2 regions of the Achromobacter sp. ESBL13 genome follow, and region 2 is predicted to be linked to the other one. Evidence: riboswitches for the same ligand, from Rfam matches in the RefSeq annotation. Region 2 holds a riboswitch; the other holds the start of a gene.
The links. Region 2 has a riboswitch for glycine ahead of gcvT (glycine cleavage system aminomethyltransferase GcvT). Riboswitches for the same ligand answer to the same signal wherever they lie in the genome.
Positions count from the first base shown of each region.

Region 1: it holds a riboswitch for glycine, as region 2 does, so the genes downstream of both, V6F88_RS08345 (D-amino acid dehydrogenase) here and gcvT (glycine cleavage system aminomethyltransferase GcvT) in region 2, are expected to answer to the same signal.

Region 1 is NZ_JAZEVT010000001.1:1,871,881-1,882,972, forward strand. It holds gene V6F88_RS08320 (spinster family MFS transporter) at 1-796, opposite strand, end outside; gene V6F88_RS08325 (AraC family transcriptional regulator) at 900-1,883, shown strand; gene V6F88_RS08330 (NAD/NADP-dependent octopine/nopaline dehydrogenase family protein) at 2,034-3,131, shown strand; gene V6F88_RS08335 (3-hydroxybutyryl-CoA dehydrogenase) at 3,125-4,135, shown strand; gene ampC (class C beta-lactamase) at 4,215-5,498, opposite strand; glycine riboswitch at 5,605-5,695, shown strand; gene V6F88_RS08345 (D-amino acid dehydrogenase) at 5,830-7,077, shown strand; gene V6F88_RS08350 (M23 family metallopeptidase) at 7,034-7,588, opposite strand; gene V6F88_RS08355 (lactonase family protein) at 7,668-8,885, opposite strand; gene V6F88_RS08360 (FAD-binding oxidoreductase) at 8,914-10,434, opposite strand; gene V6F88_RS08365 (GlxA family transcriptional regulator) at 10,579-11,092, opposite strand, start outside.
Region 2 is NZ_JAZEVT010000002.1:1,156,768-1,167,859, forward strand. It holds gene V6F88_RS14090 (GGDEF domain-containing protein) at 151-1,392, shown strand; gene V6F88_RS14095 (GNAT family N-acetyltransferase) at 1,411-1,929, opposite strand; gene V6F88_RS14100 (hypothetical protein) at 2,043-2,495, shown strand; gene V6F88_RS14105 (arginine/lysine/ornithine decarboxylase) at 2,736-4,997, shown strand; gene V6F88_RS14110 (NAD(P)/FAD-dependent oxidoreductase) at 5,021-6,223, shown strand; gene V6F88_RS14115 (superoxide dismutase) at 6,335-6,949, shown strand; gene V6F88_RS14120 (ZIP family metal transporter) at 6,979-7,872, shown strand; glycine riboswitch at 7,990-8,086, shown strand; glycine riboswitch at 8,119-8,242, shown strand; gene gcvT (glycine cleavage system aminomethyltransferase GcvT) at 8,334-9,434, shown strand; gene gcvH (glycine cleavage system protein GcvH) at 9,536-9,913, shown strand; gene gcvP (aminomethyl-transferring glycine dehydrogenase) at 9,985-11,092, shown strand, end outside.

The sequences.
Region 1 (11,092 bases), on a different contig from region 2:
TCCAGCCCAGCAAGGCAAACAGCACCATGGCATAGAACGAAAAGCCCAGGTAGTGACAAAAGAATGTGCGGCGATGACGGCCCAGAAAACGAAACGTGTCGGCCACCGTGGGCTTGGGCGCGTGGCCGTCTGCGTTGCGGCGCAAGCCCAAGCGCCGCGGATCGCGCACCGTCAGCAGGATCAGCAGCGCCACCAGCAGACCCGGCAAGCCCACGATGAAAAACGTGACCTGCCACGGTCGCATCGCGCCGACCAACGGCACCACCACGCTGTCCACGCTTTTGAGCAGGTTGATGACATAGCCGCCGATCAGGAACGCCATGCCGCCACCAATAAACGAGCCGATCGAATAGATGCCGACGGCGCGGCCCAGCTTGTCGCGCGGGAACATATCGCTAAGCATGGAATAGGTGGCGGGCGACAAGGCGGCCTCGCCCACCCCCACGCCGATGCGCGCCAGGAACATGTGCGCAAAGCTGCGCGACAGGCCGCAGGCGGCGGTTGCCAGGCTCCAGAACGCCACGCCGATGGCGATGATCCTCGGGCGCGAATAGCGGTCGGCCAGCAAGGCGATGGGGATGCCCATGACGGCGTAGAACAGCGAGAATGCCAAGCCGTGCAGCAGGCTGAATTGCGTGTCGGACAGTCGCAGATCGTGCTTGATCGGTTCGATCATCAGCGCCAGGATCTGTCTGTCGACGAAGGAAAATATGTACGCTAGCATGCATATCACGACGACGTACCACTCGTAGGCGTAGCTTCGTTTCGTCAGTGGCGGCAGCGTCGCGTCAGTCATGTTTTTCCCTTGTTTTGCTTAGTCTTGTCCATCGTTTGTAGGTCTTTGCGCAGCCGGCCTCTATACGCGGCGCGCAACGACTGTTCCCACCGCGCAGGAAAGCATGTTCAACGACACCTATCCGCTGAACCGCCATTGCTTGCTGGACTCGGGCAACGCCGCCGAGGTCAAAGACCAGGTCAGCCAACACCTGTGGTCGCACCGCATGTGCGTGGCCCAGGGCAAACCCTTGCAATCGCGGCTGTATGGCGTGTTCTTCGGCAACGCGGCGCTGTTCGATCTGCACTACGGCGCCGAAGTCGAAATCGACGCGGGCGACATCTCCAGCTATTACCTGATCCGCATCACGCTGCAAGGGTCGGGTCTGGTCACGCTGGGCAAACGCAGCGCGTCCATGCAAGCGGGCAGCCTGACGATTTCATCGCCGTCCGAACCCAGCGTGATCAGCATCGGCCGCGACTGCCGCAACCTGATCCTGCGTGTCGAGCGGCAGGCGCTGGAACATCAATTGCAGCGCCTGCTGGACCGCCCCATCAAGCACGCGCTGGTGTTCGACCTGGAAGCGCCGCCGGATTGCCCCGGCCTGGCCGCCGTGCGCGAAACGCTGGACTACCTGTGTCGCCTATACCAGCACCCCGCCATCGACGGCGTCACGCAGACGCTCGCGGCCGGCTTTTCCGACTACCTGCTGGCGCTGCTGTTGACCCAGCTGCCGCACAACTATTCCGACGCCTTGCGCGCCGACCACCGCCAGCCCCTGCCCCAACATGTGCGCGCCGCGCGCGACTACATCGAAAGCCATGTCGACGAAGCGATTTCGCTGGCGGATCTGGCGGCGCACTGCGGCGTGTCGGTGCGGACGCTGCAAAACGGCTTTACGCAGTTCCTCAAGCAAAGCCCCAGCGACTACGTGCGCAACCACCGCCTGGCCCTGGTGCACGCCGCGCTGGAACAGGCGCGCGGCGGCGATAGCGTGACCGACATCCTGCTGCGCCACGGCGTCAGCAGCTTTGGCCATTTCGCCACGCATTACCGCAAGCGCTACGGCTGCCTGCCGTCGGACACGCTGCGTCGGCATCGGCCCTAGCGCGATGTCGTCGGCCATCGCCCGCGCCATCGAAATCCCGCGCCCGCCCCGTCGCAATCCCTTGCCGGATCGGAACGGCGCTTGCGCATTTGGCGCAGCCCACGCGCCGCGCCGCCGCTAGGATCAAGCCTTCAAAGAAGGAGCTTGATCATGCGAATCAGCGTAATTGGCGGCGGCCACGGCTGCTACGCGGCCGCGGCCGAACTTGCCGAAAAAGGACACGAGGTGAGCTGGTGGCGCCGGGATGACGACGCGTTCGACGGCTTGCGCAAGGCCGGTGCGCTGACCGTCACAGACTACCGCGGCACGCGCCAGGTCCCGCTGGGCCAGGGCCCCGGGCAGTTGGCGCTGCAAGCCTCGCTGGAGGCCGCGCTGGCCGACGCGCGGGTCGTCGTCATTCCCCTGCCCTCGACCACTCACGACGCGCTTGCGCCCATGCTGGCCCCGCTGTTGCAGGACGGGCAGGTGGTGTTCCTGCCGCCCGGCACGTTTGGCTGCTACCTGTTTGCCCGCGCGCAGCGGGACGCCGGCAACACCGCCCGCGTGGCGTTTGCCGAGACCGGCACCCTGCCCTATCTGGCGCGCAAGCACGGCAACACGGTCGTCATCAGCGGCTACGCCACGCGCTTGCCCACCGGCGTGTTCCCCAGCCGGCTGACCGACGACGCGCTGGCGTTGCTGGGCCAGGTCTACCCCAGCATCGAGCCCATTGAAGACGGATTAGCGGGCGCCTTGATGAACGCCGGCCCCATCATTCATCCGCCGCTCATCATGATGAACGCCGGCCCCCTGGAGCATTTCGACAAGTGGGACATTCACAACGAAGGCACGCAGCCGTCGATCCGCCGCGTCACCGACGCGCTGGACGCCGAACGCATCGCCATCCGCGAGGCGCTGGGCTATGCCGCGCCGCACTTTCCACTGGCAGACCACTACGCCACCGAAGGCGATGAATGGATGTACGGTCGCGGCGCACACGGCAAGCTGACCGACAGTGGCGACTGGCGCGAAACCATCGACCTGCACACGCACCGCTACATGCTTGAGGACACGCGGCTGGGTCTTTCCTTCCTGGTGTCCACGGGAAGCTGGGCAGGCGTGCCAACGCCGGTGGCGCAAGGCCTGCTTGGCATCGCCAGCGCCATCACGGGCCGCGATCTGTACGCCGAGGGCCGCACGCTGGAACGCCTGGGGCTGGATCGCCTGTCGCGCGCCGGCATGGCTGAATTGCTGGAACAAGGATGCTGACCATGGAAGAAAGAATCTGCGTGATCGGCGCCGGGCGCATGGGGGAAGGCATCGCGCTGTCATACACCCACGCGGGACGCGCCGTGACGCTGGTCGACATCAAACCCCGATCCCCGACAGAACAAGCCGACCACCACGCGCGCGTGCTGGCGAACCTGCGGCGGGAACTGGCCACGCTAAGCCGGCTTGGCCTGCTGGATGCCCAGCAAGCCGACACCGCCATGCAGCGCGTTCGCCTGTGCGGACGCGACGAAGCCCAGGCCGACCTGCAACGCGCGCGCATCGTCTTCGAAGCCGTGCCGGAACGCCTGGACGCCAAGCGCGACACCTTCGCCTGGCTGGGCCGGGTGTGCGCGGCAGACACCGTCATAGCGTCAACCACGTCCACGTTTCTGGTGACCGAGCTGGCCGAACTGATGCCGGGCGCCGAGCGTTTTTTGAATGCGCACTGGCTCAACCCCGCCTATCTGATTCCTCTGGTTGAAGTCAGCGCCGGGCCTCGCACCGCCGATGCCGCCCTGCAAGCGTTGCTTGCCGTGCTGCGCCAAGCCGGCAAGACGCCCGTGCAATGCGCGCCCACAGCCGGCTACATCGTGCCGCGCATCCAGGCGCTTGCCATGAACGAGGCCGCGCGCATGGTCGAGGAAGGCGTGGCCAGCGCCGAAGATATCGACACTGCCGTGCGCCTGGGATTCGGGCTGCGGTTTTCGGTGTTGGGCCTGTTGGAGTTCATCGACTGGGGCGGCGGCGACATCCTGTACTACGCATCGCGCTACCTGGAAGCCGAGATCGGCCCGCGCTTTGCATCGCCTGCTGTCATTGCCCAAAACATGGAGCAAAACCGCAACGGCCTGCGCGATGGCAAGGGCTTTTACGACTACGCCGACAGGGACGTGGACGCCTACAAGATGCAGCGCCTGGGCCAGCTGTGCAAAAGGCTGGAGGTGATGGGGTTATTGCCGCGCTTTGACGGGGCGCGCACGTTGCCGGGCGCTGACGGCTGAGGGCGGCAAGGGCTAGCAAGAGGCCAGCAAGAGGCCAGCAAGAGGCCAGCAAGGGGGCCGGGTACGCCGCTTGCCCTTCTCAGTTCGCTTGCGCGGGGGCGTCGGGTTGCGATCCCGGTTGCGATCCCGGTTCCGTCTCCGCCGCCGTTTCCTCTTCAAGAATGCGATACGCCAGACGCACGCGGGCTTCGTTCGGAATATTTCGATTCGCCAGGATCACCACGCCGATTTTCCTGGACGGCACAAATGCCACGTAGGCGCCAAAGCCGTTGGTGGAACCCGTCTTGTTTATCCACGCATCAGCACGCGGCGGCTGCGGCGGGGTCAAGGCCTTGGCCGGGTGGTTCTGGCTGTTCAACGTGCCGGCGTTCGCTGCCAACAGCGCGTTCAGCGTCACCGGATACGCCAGTTGTTCCCAGGCCAGGTCCTGCGTCATTCCGCCCACGTCGTAGTAGCCCACATGCGTATCGGCCAAGGCCTTGGACACTACGGGGTCGGCGATGACGGCCTTGGCGATCTTCGCATCGCGGGCGGCCTTGGCGCTGAATTGCGCGGGCGCTGACGCCACGCCCATGTTCGCGTCCACAAAGCGGATCAGGTCGCTGGCGCTGGTCTTGACGCCGTAGGCTTCGTCGGCCAGCACGCCCGGGTTCACGCGCACCGGCGCGTTCTGTTTGTTGTAGCCCTGTGCGTAGTCGCCCATCCTGGCGGCCGGCACGTGAATATAGGTGTCGGCCAGGCCCAGCCTGGGCAACAGCGTCTTCTCCATGGCCTGCGCATAAGGCTGGCCCAGGCTCTTGGCCGCCACCACGCCCAACATGCCGATGCTGGGGTTGGCATAGGTGCGGTACGTGCCCGGGGCGTAGCGCGGGGTCCACGCGCACAGGTAGGCCATCAACTGGGCGTTGTCCCGCACCGCGTCGGGCACTTGCAGCGGGAAGCCGCCAGCCGTGTGCGTGCCCAGGTGGATCAGGTTCAGCTTGGCGAACTCCGTGCCTTGCAGGGCGGGCACAAAGCGCGCCGGGCTGTCGGTCAGCGACAGCTTGCCCAACGCCTGGGCATAAGTCGCCAACGTGGCGGTAAACGTCTTGCTGATCGAGCCCACCTCAAACAGCGTGTCACGGCTGACAGGCGCCTGCGTTTGCAAAGAGGCCACGCCATAGCTGCGGAATTCGTGTCGCCCTTCACGCGTAACGGCAATGGCCAGGCCCGCCACGTCGTACTCGCGCATCAGCGCATGCACGGCGTCGTTGATGTCGGCGCCGGGGGCCACGGGTTCGGCTGCGGCCAACGAAAACACGGCGCCGCCGGCCATCACGGCCAGGGCTTGCAAAACAGCGCGTCGCGCGGCGTGAAAGCTCATTCCTATCGTCCTATTTCAATTCACGCCAGCCCAACGGCGCAGGCGACATAGTACTAACCCTGAAGCAAATGCGACATGAACTTAGCTATTCTGTACGCCGTCGATTCAAAACCGCGCAGAAGAGACCGGCCCTTGCGGCCGGCGCCGACGGAGCAACCGCCCCGGAAACTCTCAGGCAACAGGACTGCGCGCGTGTAGACAATCTGGAGAGAGGCGCCGTGCGCGCCCACCGAAGGGGAACCCGCCGCCCGCGCGGGTGAAACTCTCAGGTACCAAAGACAGATGGGGTGCCGCGTCCACATTGGTCGCGGCCACCTTGCCTGGAGCCACCATGCCCCGCATCGCCATCATTGGCGCCGGTATCACCGGCGTCACGTCCGCCTATGCCCTGTCGAAGCTGGGATACGCGGTCACCGTCTACGACCGCCAGCGCTATCCCGCCATGGAAACGTCGTATGCCAACGGCGGCCAGTTGTCCGCCAGCAACGCCGAAGTCTGGAACAGTACGGCCACCATCATCAAGGGCCTGCGTTGGATGTTGCGCAAAGACGCGCCGCTGTTGCTGAACCCCCGCTTCAGCTGGCACAAGTATTCGTGGCTGGCGCAGTTCATGGCGCAGATTCCGCACTACCGTGACAACACCATCGCCACCACGCGGATGGCCATCGAAGCGCGCCAGCATCTGTTCGACATGGCCGAGGCCGAAGGCATCGACTTCGACCTGGAGCGCCGGGGCATCCTGCACATCTACCATGACGCCGACAGCTTCAAGGCCGCGCACCGCGCCAACGCGCTGCTGCAAGCCGGCGGCCTGGACCGCTATGCAGTCACCGCCGACGAAGCGCGCGCTATCGAACCCGCCATGCAAGCCGGATGCCACGGCGGTTTCTACACCCCGTCGGACGCCACCGGCGACATCCACAAGTTCACGCGCGGCCTGGCCCGGGCATGCCAGCGCCGTGGCGTCACGTTCGTGCACGATGCCGACATCGACAACATCCAACGCCACGACCGCCCTTACGTGCTGGACATCCGTCGCGACGGCGGCACGCAGCGCGATCGACACGAGGCGGACGCCATCGTCGTGTGCGCAGGCGCGGCCAGCAGGAAATTTGCCCGCCTGCTGGGCGATTCGATCAACATCTATCCGGTCAAGGGCTATTCGATCAGCGTGCACCTGGACGACGCCGACAGCCAGGGCGCCGCGCCGCGCGTCAGCCTGCTGGATGAAGCCGCGAAGATCGTCACCAGCCGCCTGGGGGACCGCTTCCGCGTGGCGGGCACGGCCGAATTCAACGGCTTCAACATGGACATCCGAGCCGAGCGCGTGCAGCCGCTGATCGACTGGACGCGCAAGCACTTTCCCAATATCAATACCACGCGCGTCGTGCCGTGGTGCGGCCTGCGCCCCATGACCCCCAACATGATGCCGCGCGTGGGGCCGGGCAAGCGTCCGGGGGTGTTCTACAACACCGGGCACGGGCATCTGGGGTGGACGTTGTCAGCCGCGACGGCGCAGGTGCTGGCGCAAAGCGTCAGGGCGGTGCTGCCGGCGCCACCAGCAACGTATAGGGGTTGATGGCGCCGCCGTCGTAGATGCCGTAATGCAAATGCGGCGGCGTGCCTTGCGCGTTGCCGGTGTTGCCGACGTAGCCCAGTACGTCTCCGGGCGCCACCAGTTGCCCCCGTTGAATATCGGCGTAGCCATCCAGGTGCGCGTAGTAATGCCGCTGGCGTCCGGGGCCCAGCACCCACACGACCTGACCGCCCAGGTTGTTCGTGCCCACCTGCATGACCACGCCTTCCGTGGTGGACAGCACAGGCGTGCCCCGCGCGGCGAAGATGTCGATGCCCTCGTGTTGGCGGCCGCCCGCCCGGGCCGCGCCCCAGGTGTCGGCCAACCGTCTGGCGGACACGCCCTGTACCGGCACGGGCAAGGACGTCGGCGCTTGCTGCCAGGCCAGCCGGGCCATATGCCAGGGTGCGCGCGCGGCGTCGGGCAGGCGCGGCCATGCCCAGGCAGCAAGCCAGATCAATAAGCCCAGGACGACAAGGCGGCGAAGGAAGCGCAATACAGGATCAACGGTCATGCAAGGTTCGACGGCGGGTATGCCGAGGGGTTCCCGAGGGGCTGTCCCGCCGGCAGTCAATATCGCGTGCCGTAGCCTTCTAGACGAACATCAGGCAAACCGGTGTCGGTGCCTGCGCCGCCACCTGCATGTCGCTTAAATGCCCGGTTGCCGCATCGATGCGCAAGCGCAGGATGGAATCGCCCTTTTGGTTCAGCGCGTACAAGCTGCCCCCGTCTGGCGCCAGGGTGAGTGCGCGGGGGAAGCGCAGCCCGTCAGTCCAGGTTTGCACGCGGCTTAATGCGCCGTCTTTGGCGACGGCAAAGACGGCGATGCTGTCGGCTTGCGGGTGGTCGTTATCGACGCGGCGGGTGGATGCGTACAGGAAGCGCCCAGAGGGGTGGATGAGCAATGCCGCCGCGTTGCCCGCGCCGGTGAATCCGGGTGGTGTGGCAGCTACGTGGTGGCGCTGCGCCAGCACGCGGCCGGCGCGGGCGTCGTAGCCAAAGCATGCGATAGAGGCGTCAAGCTCGTTCAAGACATATAACAGCGCGCCATCGGGATGCAGCGCAAGATGGCGTGGCCCGCTGCCCGCGGGCAGCGTCGTGCGTTCGGACAGCGCCAGCTTGCCGTCCTTGAACGTGAACAGGTTGATGCGATCGCTGCCCAGGTCGGTAGCCAGGACGCGCTGGCCGGTGGAGTCGAACAGCACCATGTGCGGGTGCGCGGATTGTTGTTCGGGGCGCGGACCCGAGCCGGTTTCCTTGACGATGCCCGACACTTCACCCAACGCGCCGTCGGCCTGGATGGGCAGCACGTTGTAGGTGCCACCCCCGTATTGCGCGGTGACAAGGTAGCGGCCATCCGGGGATGCGGCGAGGTACGCAGGCGCGGTGCTGGATAGCGACAAGGGCTGCCGGTTCAAAAAGCGCAGGCTGCCGTCAGCCGGGTCGATCGCATAGGATTCGGCCGTGCCTCGGGCCAGGCCTTCCCATTGATCGATCTCGTTGATGGCGTAAAGAAAGCGTTGCGTGGGGTGTACGGCCAGGTAGGACGGATTGTCGCTTTCCATCACCTGGATCAGATGCCAGCCACCCTGCGGGCGCAGCGCATAGGCATGTATGCCGCGCGATGGCGGCCCGCCGGCAGTGCCGCCGGGCGCGTCGCGGGTATAGGTACCCACATAGGCGTAGCGGGCATCGGCGCGGGCGGTCGTGGCGCCCATGGCCGACAGCCAGGGCCCCGCCGCGCTGGCCGCCGACAAGCCTCCGGCGAACTGGATGAAGGATCTGCGGGGAGCACTGGATAGGGAATTCATGGCGAAATCCGGCAAGGCGGGCGGCGCGTCATGACGGGCGCACCGACATCGCGTGGTGAAAGACGTTGTTGGGATCGTAGCGGCGCTTGACCTCTTGCAGGAAAGGATAAAGCCCGCCGTCGCCGTAGTACAACCGTGGCCAGAACGGGTACGCCAGCATGTCGCTGTCGGGGTAATTGATGTAGCACCCTTCGTAGCGGTCGCCGGGATACGGCGTGCCGGCGTGTTCGGGCCGGGCCGCCGGGTCGGTATATACATCGCGATAGAAATCCGCCATCCAGCGTACGTGCAGGGGGTCGTGGTCGGCGTGGTTCCAGTACGTTTGGTATTGCAGCTTCATGGTGGACGCGCGCTGGTGCACGGCGGTGTCGCGCAGGCGGTCCGGCTGGTTGACGGCGCCCCCGTACGAATCCACCTGCAACAGCGACTGGCGCAGGTCGGCGCCAGGGACGTCGCGCGTCAGGTGGGCGTGGATGCGCGCCGCTTCGTGGGCCGTGAAATTGCGCTTCATGTAGGCGGATTTGTATTTGCCGCGTTGATTCGGCCCCGAGCCGTTAAGCGCTTGCGTGGCCACCAGAAAGTCATGGCGGATGACCGTGTGCGGTTCGCTGCACAGCAGGTCGCCGCCTGCGCGTGGACGCGGCAGCCCCGGCGTGGTGGCGCGCGCGGCCACCGGTGCGCAGGGGCGGAAGCGATCCAGGAAATCTTGCAGCACGGACAGGTCCTGGCAGGTGCCGTCGGGGTTGCAAAATTGCACGATCATGACGATCTGCCCGGCAGAGCGATGTGTCAGTTTCAGCAACGAGAACATGCCCCAGGTGTCGGCGTCGCGGCCGCGCGTGTTCCAGTAGCCGCCGTAAATATCCAGCAACTGCGCGAAGCGGCTGGGCGTCATGCCCGCCCAGTCGAACGCGACGGTGGCGATGGCCACTTCGCGCGGGGCACGCGGTAGCGCGGCAAAGCCATAGCTGGTGATCACGCCGAAATTGCCGCCGCCACCCCCCCGGCATGCGCGGAACAGAGCGGCGTCTTGCGTGGCGCTGGCGGTGCGTGGCACGACACTGCCGTGGGCGTCCACGGTCAGGATGTCGACCGCGCTTAGCCAGTCGCACGCCAGCCCTTGCAGGCGTGACAGCAGCCCATACCCGCCGCCGCTGATATGGCCGCCCGCGCCCACCGAATAGCAGGACCCGCCGGGTAGCGACACGCCGTGACGCTTGTAGAGGTCTTGATCGCCATTCCAGTTTTGCGAACCGGCCGCCACCCGCAGCAGGCCCTCTGAGGACGGCACGCGGTCCAGCAGGCTGAGGTCCAGGATGACGCCGCCCGGATTGTTGGAGACGAAGTCTTCATAGCAATGGCCGCCGCTGCGTATCGTGGGGCGCTTGCCCTCGGCCACGATACGACTTAGTGCCGCCGCCGCCTGCTCCGGCGTTTCGCATAGTTCGATACGCGTGGCCGCATGGCTGGGCCGCGCCGGCCAACGCAGGTTGAAGCCCTTTTTCAAGGTCTTGTAGCGGGGATCGCCTGGCGTCACGCTGATGCTCATCTTGACTCGCCCTCCGGGCCTGGGGTCAGGCCGCGACGTGTCAAGGATAGGCCGGTGGCGCGCCAATAGCTGTAGTAGATATCCTATTTTCAGGGGGAGTTCGGCTAGCACTTTTGCGAGTGCCATAGCGACTTCTTCGACGTCCTATTGATATCGGTCCCGATACCCGACCGGCGACATCCCGCAGTGCTTGCTGAAGATGTCGCGAAACGCCTTCGTGTCGTTGTAGCCCACTTCATACATGACTTCGGCCACGCTTATGCGCGACGTTTCCAGCCGTTTCTTGGCGGCCTCCACCCGCACGCGTTGCAGGTACTGCACGATGCTGTTGCCGGTGGCCTGGCGAAAGCGCCGTTCCAGCGTGCGCCGTCCCATCGCGTGGCGCTCGGCCAGGGACTCGACGGTGATCTTTTCCGTGTAGCAACGTTCGATGTAGCTTTGCACCGCGCGCACGACCTCGTCGGCATGCGCCTTCTGGCCCATGAACACGGCGAACGGCAGTTGGCTCTGACGGCTCCAGTCCAGCTGGAAATATTTGGCGCACCAGATGGCGGTATCGCGATCGGTGTATTTTTCGATCAGGTGCAGCACCAGATGGGCGGCGGAAAACGCCCCGCCGCTGGTGTAGACGCCGTTCTCGGCCATCACCACGCGATCG
Region 2 (11,092 bases):
TTCGGCGCGGGATGAAAACATATCACGCGCGCCGAAGGCCGGCGACACAGCGGTAACCGCGCTAAAGAACCCCCGCCCGCGACCGTAAAAAGGATATATGTGTTTGCCGATTTGGCGACGTCATCTCTGCAAGCGAGCAAGGCCCCCACCGTGCGTTACCCCCATATCCCCTGGCTGCCCCTGTTGTTCTACCCCGCGTTGCCAGTGGCTGCCGCGGTGGGCCTGATGCTGTGGCGCGAATGGCCGCCCGCGCTGACCTTGATCGTGCCGTTCGTGCCGTGGGTGATGGCGCTGATCGGCGCGGCCATCTGTTTGATGTATCAACGTTCGCAAACCATGGCGCTGATGCTGTGCGTGTTGGCGGCCACGGCGCTGTGGCCGACGTTGGCGCGCGAGGCGCCGTGGGCGTTGGGGCCCGCGCTGGCGTGGTGGGCCATTGCCTACACCATCAATGCGCTGTGGGCCGAACGGTCCAGCATGCTGTTGGACCTGGCGCTGCGCATCGGCCTGATCGCGGTCGGCATGGCCGGCATTGCGCTGATCGGCAAAGAAGGTTTGATGGACGTCTTTGGCACGCTGGCCGTGCAAGGCAAGCTGGCGCGGCTGGGCGTCCCCATCGAGGCGCTGGTGGCGCTGCTGGGCACCGGCCTGACGCTGACCCTGTTGCTGCTGCGCTATGGGCGCCCGCAACAGGCCGGACAATGGCTGGGTTTCGTGTGCATGGCATGGGCATTGCCGCGCGGCGCGCAGCAGCCGATCGAACTGGCCCTGATGTCGGCCGCCGCGCTGACGGCGCTTTGCATCTCGCTGGCCCACGAAGGCTTTCACATGGCGTTTCGTGACGAGCTGACCGGCCTGCCGGGGCGGCGCGCGCTGAACGAACGCCTGCAACGCATGGGCCGCGTGTACACGCTGGCGATGGCCGACGTGGACCATTTCAAGGCGTTCAACGATACGCACGGGCATGACGTGGGTGACCAGGTGCTGCGCATGGTGGCGTCGCAGTTGCGGCGCGTGCCGGGCGGTGGGCAGGCGTATCGCTACGGCGGAGAAGAATTCACGTTGGTGTTTCCGGGCAAGACGGCGGCGGAAAGCCTGCCGCACCTGGAAGCGGTGCGCCGCGCAATCGAGGCCTATCAGATGCGCTTGCGCGACAAGCCCGCGCGGCCCAAGGCAGACCAGCTGGGCCAGCGCCGGCGTGGCGCGCGCGGGGCGCGTAATCCGCGCCCGCTGCGGGTAACGGTAAGCATCGGGGTGGCCGAGCGGGGCGACGCGCTGCGTGCACCGGACGCGGTCATCAAGGCGGCCGACCAGGCGCTGTACAAAGCCAAGGACGGTGGCCGTAATCAGGTGTGCGCCTACGGCACGCGGCGGCGCGGGGCGGCGGCGTAGGGCAGGTTGCCTGCCCGTCTACTTGTCCGCCAGCGGCAGCGCCATCAGGGTTTCGTCGTAAAGCCGGTCATTCACGCATAGCGCTTCCCGCTCCCGCCCGTATTCCACGAAGCCCAGGCCGGCGTACAAGGCGGCGGCCGACGTGTTGTTGGACGTGACGCTTAACTGCACCTGGCGGATGCCGCGCATGGTGCGTGCATGCGCGATGGCCGCTTGCAGCAGCAGCCGCCCCAGCCCTTGGCCGCGCTGTTCGGGGGCCACGTAGACGCTCCAGATATGCGCCTTGTGCCGCATCTTCAGCTTGCGCTGGCGGCCCACGCCAATGATGCCCACCAGCGCATCGCCCACGAACACCCCGAACATCGCGCTGTCGTCCTGGGGCGTGACCCAGCCTTTGATGTCGTCCAGTGTCAGCGTGTGTTCCTCTTCGTAACTCGATCCGAACGATTCGGGCGTTTCAACCAGCGCGTCCAGGCGCAAACGTCGCAATGACGGGGCGTCAAGGGCGGTCAGGCGTCTGACTAGCGGTTCGATCATGGGCGGCAAGTGTTGGGAATAGGAAACGTTGAGGGGTTTCCCGCCGATTATAGGTAACACGCTTGCCTATAATGGCCCTATTGCCGCTTGCGGTTTTCACAAAGGAGCCAACGATGTTCGGTTTCCTCAAGACAAACCAGGAAGCCACCCTTGATGAAGTGCAGGACGCATTTGTCGAACGGGTGGCAGACGCCGCGCAAGACTTTGTACAAGCCGCCGAATCCACCGGCGCCATATTGGACTACTCGCTGTCCAGCATCCACGCGCTGGATACCGCGCTGGAAGCCGCCCACCTGGGCACCTTGCCGCTTACCCCCATGCAAACCGTTGGCGCCGCCGCCTACCTCTACGAGGTCGGCCGCCGGGCGCACGGCGGGCTGTACGAGGTCTGCGACGACGAAGACCCGGTCGTGCTCGTGTGCGGCGAACCGGGGGCCGAAGTCTGCTTTGGCGCCATCGCCAAGGTAGAACGCCGGATCCGGGACGGGGCCGCCGAGTCCATCCCCGCCTACTTCGAGCAGTTCACCTTGGCCCTGGAAGCCGGCGAAGCTCGCACCATCCGCTAGGTTTGCTCTGTGCCGCCGTTGCTGTCGCTGTGCTGAAAGCCCGGCTTTTGGCGCCATGACAACGGCTGTTCGGGCTATCTGGGGATTTCCCGTAGGACTGAAAGAAAAACAGCCCTACAATTCCGCCATTCCCGCCTGTCGGCGGGGGCTCGCGCCGTCTGTCATCAGGCGGATTTTTACTAGCAGTACACTCGCGCCGCGTTATGCGACCGAACCCGCCATGCCCCCAGGAGCGCCTGCATGAAATTTCGCTTCCCCATTTTCATCATCGACGAGGACTACCGTTCCGAGAACGCGTCCGGTTTGGGTATTCGTGCCTTATCTGAAGCGATCGAGGCCGAGGGCGTCGAGGTGATCGGGGTGACCAGCTATGGCGACCTGAGTTCGTTCGCGCAACAGCAAAGCCGGGCCAGCGCCTTCATCCTGTCGATCGACGATGAAGAGTTCGACGTGGACTCGCCCGAAGACGTGGCCAGCGCCATCAAGAACCTGCGCATGTTCATCGGCGAACTGCGCTTTCGCAACGCCGATATCCCCATCTATCTGTATGGCGAGACGCGCACGTCGGAACACATTCCGAACGACATCCTGCGCGAGCTGCACGGCTTCATCCACATGTTCGAGGACACCCCCGAATTCGTGGCGCGCCACATCATCCGCGAAGCACGCAGCTACGTGGATTCGCTGCCGCCGCCGTTCTTTCGCGAGCTGGTCAAGTACGCGCAAGACGGTTCGTATTCCTGGCACTGCCCGGGTCACTCGGGCGGCGTCGCCTTCCTGAAGAGCCCCGTGGGCCGCATGTTCCACCAGTTCTTCGGTGAAAACATGCTGCGCGCCGACGTCTGCAACGCCGTGGACGAATTGGGCCAGCTGCTGGACCACACCGGCCCCGTGGCCGAGTCCGAGCTGAACGCCGCGCGCATCTTCCACGCCGATCACTGCTTTTTCGTGACCAACGGCACGTCCACGTCCAACAAGGTCGTGTGGCACGCCAACGTGGCCGCGGGCGACGTGGTCGTGGTGGATCGCAACTGCCACAAGTCCATCCTGCACGCCATCACGATGACGGGCGCGATCCCGGTGTTCCTGCGCCCCACGCGCAACCATCTGGGCATCATCGGCCCGATCCCGCTGGAAGAATTCCACCCGGACAACATCCGCAAGAAGATCGAGGCCAACCCCTTTGCGCGCGAAGCGGTGAACAAGAATCCGCGCATCCTGACGCTGACGCAAAGCACGTACGACGGCGTCATCTACAACGTGGAAATGATCAAGGAACAGCTGGGCAGCTATGTCGATACGCTGCACTTTGACGAAGCCTGGCTGCCGCACGCCTCGTTCCACGAGTTCTACCAGGACATGCACGCCATCGGCCAGGACCGCCCGCGCAGCCAGGACGCGATGGTGTTCGCCACGCACTCCACGCACAAGCTGCTGGCCGGCATTTCGCAGGCCTCGCAGATCATCGTGCAGGAATCCGAGACCCGCAAACTGGACCGCAACGTCTTCAACGAGGCGTACCTGATGCACACGTCGACCTCGCCGCAGTACGCGATTATCGCGTCGTGCGACGTGGCCGCCGCCATGATGGAGCCGCCCGGAGGCACAGCGCTGGTCGAGGAAAGCATCCGCGAAGCGCTGGACTTCCGCCGCGCCATGCGCAAGGTGGAATCCGAATTCGGCAAGAACGACTGGTGGTTCAAGGTCTGGGGCCCGAACCGCCTGGTGTCCGAAGGCATCGGCAACCGCGACGAATGGATCCTGGAAGCCAACGACCATTGGCACGGCTTCGGCGAAATGGCCGAAGGCTTCAACATGCTGGACCCGATCAAGGCCACGGTCATCACGCCCGGGCTGGACATGTCGGGCAGCTTCGGCGAAACCGGCATCCCGGCCGCGCTGGTGTCCAAGTACCTGACCGAGCACGGCGTTGTGGTTGAAAAGACCGGCCTGTATTCGTTCTTCATCCTGTTCACCATCGGCATTACCAAGGGCCGCTGGAATACGCTGTTGACCGCCTTGCAGCAGTTCAAGGACGACTACGACCGCAACCAGCCGCTGTGGCGCATCCTGCCGGACTTCTGCCGCGTGCATCGCCGTTACGAACGCATGGGCCTGCGCGATCTGTGCCAGGAAATCCACGAAGCCTACCGCGCCCGCGACGTTGCCCGCCTGACCACCGAGATGTACCTGAGCGACATGGTGCCGGCGTTGAAGCCGTCGGACGCATTCGCCCGCATGGCGCACCGCGAGGTCGAGCGTGTCGACATCGACAAGCTGGAAGGCCGCGTCACGGGCGTGCTGCTGACGCCGTATCCCCCGGGCATTCCGCTGTTGATTCCGGGCGAACGCTTTAACCGCACCATCGTGCAGTACCTGCAATTCGCGCGTGAATTCAACGAGCGCTTCCCCGGCTTCGAAACCTATATTCACGGCCTGGCCGATGAAGCGGGTCCGGATGGCGAAAAGCGCTACTACGTTGATTGCCTGATCGAAGAGTAAGACCCGGCGGGTCTGGAGTCCTGATGTTTGATGTAGCCGTACTCGGCGCCGGCGCCGCTGGCATGATGTGTGCAGCGGTGGCCGGGCAGCGCGGCTTGCGCGTGGTGCTGGTCGACCATGCCGAGCGCCTGGCCGAGAAAATCCGCATTTCCGGCGGTGGCCGCTGCAACTTCACCAACATCGGCACCGGACCCGCCAATTTCCTGTCCGAAAACCCGCATTTCTGCCGCTCGGCACTGTCGGCTTACACGCCGCAGGATTTTCTGGCGCTGATGCAGCGTCACCATATCGCCTGGCACGAGAAACACCGTGGTCAGCTGTTCTGCAACGATTCCAGCGAATCCATCATCAACATGCTGCGCGCGGAGTGCGACGCAGGCAATGTGCAATGGCGCATGGGCTGTTCGGTGGCCGAGATCAGCCATGGCGCGCAGGGCTTTGAACTGCATACCAGCCAGGGCGTGATCCGCGCGGCCAAGCTGGTCGTGGCCACGGGCGGCATGGCGATTCCGCAGTTGGGCGCCACTGACTTTGGCCTGAAGATCGCGCGCCAATTCGGCTTGAAGGTGGTCGAGCCCCGGCCCGCGCTGGTGCCGCTGACCTTTGACCCGGCGCAATGGCAGGCGCTGTCCGAGCTGTCGGGCGTAGCGCTGGAAGTGGGCCTGCACACGGGGCAGGGCAAGGCGCGGGGTGAATTCCTGGAAGACCTGCTGTTTACCCATCGCGGCCTGTCCGGCCCGGGCATCCTGCAAATTTCCAGCTACTGGAAGCCGGGCGAACCCATCGTGATCGACCTGGCGCCGGGCCGCGACCTGGCCGAAGAATTGCTGGCGTCCAAGTCGGGCAACCGGCAGCAACTGCATACCGTGCTGGCGGGCCTGTGGCCCAAGCGCCTGGCCGACCGCTGGCTGCATCTGGCGGAGCAGGGCGGCAAGCCCGGCCTGGCCGCGATGCGCCTGGCCGACGCGCCGGACAAAACGCTGCGGGCCTTGGCGCAAGACATCCATCAATGGACGCTGGTGCCCAGCGGCACCGCCGGCTACAAAAAGGCCGAGGTGATGCGCGGCGGCGTCGATACACGCGGCCTGGACCAGAAATCCATGCAGGCCAAGACTACGTCCGGCCTGTATTTCATTGGTGAAGCCGTGGATGTGACCGGCTGGCTGGGCGGCTACAACTTCCAATGGGCCTGGGCATCCGGCGTGGCCTGCGGCAAGGCGCTGTAGGCGCGCTGTCTTCAACGAAGCAATGGCGCGGTGATGGCGCACAAGAAACGCCGCGATTGTTTTATCAAATAAAAATACATATCATTTGTGTTTCCCGTTTCGGAGACGCTCATGCCCTATACCCTGCCGACGCTGCCCTACGCCTACGACGCCCTGGAGCCTCACATCGACGCCATGACGATGGAGATTCACTACAGCAAGCATCATCAAACCTATGTGACCAGCCTGAATGCGGCGCTGGATGGGGCGGGCATCAGTACCGACGAACCTGTTGAAACCCTGGTGGCCCGGCTGGATCAACTGCCCGAGGCCGTCCGTGGCGCGGTACGCAACCATGGCGGCGGCCACGCCAACCACAGCTTGTTCTGGTCCGTGATGTCGCCCCAGGGCGGCGGTGAACCCGATGGCGCGCTGGCCGCCGCTATCGAATCCGAACTGGGTGGCCTGGCTGCCTTCCGCGAGGCCTTCACCAAAGCGGCCCTGACCCGCTTCGGCAGCGGCTGGGCCTGGCTCTCGGTCACGCCCGCCGGCAAGCTGGTGGTGGAAAGCAGCGCCAACCAGGACAGCCCGCTGATGCAGGGCAACACGCCGATCCTGGGCCTGGACGTCTGGGAACACGCCTATTACCTCAAGTACCAAAACCGTCGCCCTGAATACATTGGCGCCTTCTACAATGTCGTGAATTGGCCCGAGGTGGCTCGCCGTTATGCGGCCGCAAAGGGTTAAGCCCGCTTTGTGATGGAGGCATCGGCCCCATGAACACATTCAGCCGTCACCGCGTGCGTCCCGCGGCCACCAGCATCAGCGTCTGGACCCTGGCCGTGCTGGTGTCCTGCCTGGCGATGCACCAGCTGTGGGCCTACCTGGACGTGCGCGCGCCGCACGTCGCCGATGCCCTGCTGGGCGGGCTGGTGGCGGCGGGCGCCACCGCGCTGGGCACCGTGCCCATCCTGTTCGCCCGCACCATCCCGCAAAAGGTCCAGGACAGCATGTTCGGCTTCGGCGCGGGCGTGATGCTGGCGGCCAGCGCGTTTTCGCTTGTGGCGCCGGGCATCGAGGCGGCCGAAAGGCAGGGCATGGGCCCCTGGGGCGCCGGGCTGACGGTGGGGGCGGCCATCCTGCTGGGCGCGGCGGTGCTGCTCATCATGGACCGCACGCTGCCGCACGAACACTTCATCAAGGGACGCGAAGGCATCGAGGCGCGCCGCATGCGGCGCGCCTGGTTGTTTGTCATCGCCATCACCTTGCACAACCTGCCCGAAGGCCTGGCCATCGGGGTCGGCTACGCGGGGGGCGACCCGGTGGCGGGCACCGCCCTGGCCACGGGCATCGCGATCCAGGACATTCCCGAGGGGATGGTCGTTGCGGTGGCGCTGCTGGCCGCCGGCTATAAGCGGGCCTTCGCCGTGGCGCTGGGCATGTTGTCGGGTCTGGTCGAGCCGCTGGGCGCGGTGCTTGGCGCCGCCATCGTCGGCTGGTCCGTCTTGCTGCTGCCCTGGGGGCTGGGCTTTGCGGCGGGCGCCATGCTGTTTGTGATCAGCCACGAAATCATTCCCGAATCGCACCGCAAGGGGCACGAGGTCTACGCCACCTGCGGGCTGATGCTGGGCTTTGTGCTGATGATGCTGCTGGACACGGCGCTGGGCTAGTTCCGGCGCTGGCGCCACGCTTGGCGCGCGTTCCCGGCAGCGGTTTACCAAGGGGCCGGGCCCCGAAATCGCGCTTTTCCGGTGCTTGTTTTCGTTGTATGCTTGGCGCCGCTGTCACGCATGTTTGCGGGAGAGAGCGCCCCTGCCAGCAGGGTCGCCGCCGAAGGCGCAATTCGCCCAGAATCGCTCAGGTAACCGATATCGCACATGCTTGCCCCGTCCCGGTTTTACCGTGTGGATGCGGCAAAACAGTACTCTGGAGAGACCTGGCGCCGCCCCGAATTCGGGACACAGCGAGCAGCCCAGGCGCCGAAGGTGCAAACCCGCCACGCGCGGGGCAACTCTCAGGCAAAAGGACAGAGGGGCGGAAGATTCAGCCGATGCCGTGCGGGCGCAGTCCGCTTGTCACGACCGGCATTCCGTAACCCTGGCAAGCCATTGCCGTCCCGGAGTTTCCGCGCATGTCCGCAACCCTGAAACGCACCCCGCTGGCCGACGAACACATCGCCTCCGGCGCCCGAATGGTCGATTTCGGCGGCTGGGACATGCCCTTGGCCTACGGCTCGCAGCTTGAGGAACACCACGCGGTGCGCCAGGATGCGGGCATGTTCGACGTGTCGCACATGCTGAATGTCGACGTCTCCGGCCCGGACGCCTACGCCTTCCTGCAACGCCTGGTCGCCAACGACGTCGCCAAGCTGACCGTGCCGGGCAAGGCGCTGTATTCGTGCATGCTGAACCCGCAGGGCGGCGTCATCGACGACCTGATCATCTATTTCTTTGCCGCTGACGAATGGCGCGTGGTCGTCAACGCCGGCACCGCCGACAAAGACGTGGCCTGGATGCAGCGCGTGAAGCAGGCCGGCAATTTCGATGTCACCATCACCCCGCGCCGCGATCTGGCCATGGTGGCCGTGCAGGGCCCGAACGCCCGCGCCAAGGTCTGGGCCGCCCGCCCGGCCTGGCAAGCCGCCTCCGAAGCGTTGACGCCGTTTGTCGCCGCCCGCGTGGGCGACGACACGCTGGTCGCCCGCACCGGCTACACCGGCGAAGACGGCTTTGAAATTGTCCTGCCCGCCTCTGACGTCGTGCAACTGTGGCGCGACCTTGCCGCCCAGGGCGTGCGCCCGGCGGGCCTGGGCGCGCGTGACACGCTGCGCCTGGAAGCCGGCATGAACCTGTATGGCCAGGACATGGACGAGCTGACCCAGCCCGACCAGGCCGGCCTGACCTGGACCGTGTCGCTCAAGAACGCCGAGCGCCGCTTCATCGGCCGCGAGGCGCTGGAACAATTCGCCACCCACGCCGCCTTTGTCGGCCTGAAGCTGCAAGAGCGCGGCGTGATGCGCGCCCACATGGCCGTGCGCTGCGCGCAAGGCACGGGCGAACTCACTAGCGGCACCATGTCGCCCACGCTGGGCGTGTCGATCGGCTTTGCCCGCCTGCCGCAAGGCGTGCGTCCGGGCGACACGGTCGAAGTCGACATCCGCGGCAAATGGGTGCCCGCCCTGGTCTGCAAGCTGCCCTTCGTGCGTAACGGCAAAGCCGTCGAACACTCGTAAACTCGAAGCTTCGCGCGAACGGCCTTGCCAGTTGATGCACACGCCGCTCGCACGAGGCGCGCAACACCATTCATCTACCCGCATTCCCTAGAGGATTTCCCATGAGCCTGCCCACCGATCGCAAGTACACCCAGTCCCACGAATGGGTCAAAGCTGAAGGCGACGTGTTCGTCGTCGGCATCACCGATACCGCCCAGGACCAATTGGGCGACCTGGTTTTTGTTGGCGACGTCAAGGTTGGCGCCAAGTTGAACGCAGGCGAAACCGCCGGCGTGGTCGAGTCGGTCAAGGCCGCCTCGGACATCTACGCACCCGTCAACGGTGAAATCGTTGCCTTCAACGACGAGCTGGAAAACAACCCCAGCCTGATCAACGAATCGGCCTTCACCACCTGGATCTTCAAGATCAAGCCGGTCAACGCCGCCGATGCCGACAAGCTGCTGGACGCCGCCGGCTACGAAGCCGTCGCCAACGGCTAAGAAGCCGGTTCGAGCCGGGCGCGCCGACCTCGTGGCGCGCCGGCCTGATGCACCACCACCCGAGAGTCCCCATGTCGCGCGCCCTAGACACCCATACCGACTTCATTCCCCGCCACATCGGCCCGTCCGACGCCGACCAGGCCGCCATGCTCCAAGTAATTGGCAGCCCCAGCCTGGACGCCCTGATCGACGAAGTCGTTCCCGCCAAGATCCGCAGCCAGGCCCCCCTGGCGCTGCCGCCGTCGCGCAGCGAAACCGACGTGCTGGCTGAACTGAAGCAGATCGCGGGCCGCAACAAGGTCTATCGCAACTACATCGGCCAGGGCTACTACGGCACGCAGACGCCCAACGTCGTGCTGCGCAACATTCTTGAGAACCCCGCCTGGTACACGGCCTACACGCCTTACCAGCCCGAGATCTCGCAAGGCCGCCTTGAAGCCCTGCTGAACTACCAGACCATGGTCGCCGACCTGACCGGGCTGGACATCTCCAACGCCTCGCTGCTGGACGAAAGCACGGCCGCCGCCGAAGCCATGACGCTGGCCCGCCGTGGCGCCAAGTCCCAAAGCCCGGTGTTCTTCATTTCGCGCCACGTGCATCCGCAGACCATCGAAGTCGTGCGCACGCGCGCCGAAGGCCTGGGGTTGGAAATCACCGTGGGCGACGAAGCCCAGGGCCTGCCGGAATGCTTCGGCGTGCTGCTGCAATACCCGCACAGCACCGGCTCGGTGTCCGACTACCGCAAGCTGGCAGAAGCCGCCCACGCGCAAGGCGCCGTGGTCGCCTGCGCCACCGACCTGTTGGCGCTGGCCCTGTTGGCCGCCCCGGGCGAGTGGGGCGCGGACATCGCCATCGGATCGGCGCAACGCTTTGGCGTGCCGTTCGGTTTTGGCGGCCCGCACGCCGGCTTCATGGCCTGCAAGGATTCGTTCAAGCGCAACATGGCCGGCCGCCTGGTTGGCGTGTCGAAAGACGCCCAAGGCAACCCGGCAATGCGCCTGGCGCTGCAAACGCGCGAACAGCACATCCGCCGCGAGAAGGCCACGTCCAACATCTGCACCGCGCAGGTGCTGCTGGCCGTGATGGCCGGCATGTATGCGGTGTGGCATGGCCCCGAAGGCATCCGCCGCATCGCGCAGCGCGTGCAGCGCAGCACCACCATCTTGCGCGGTGAACTCA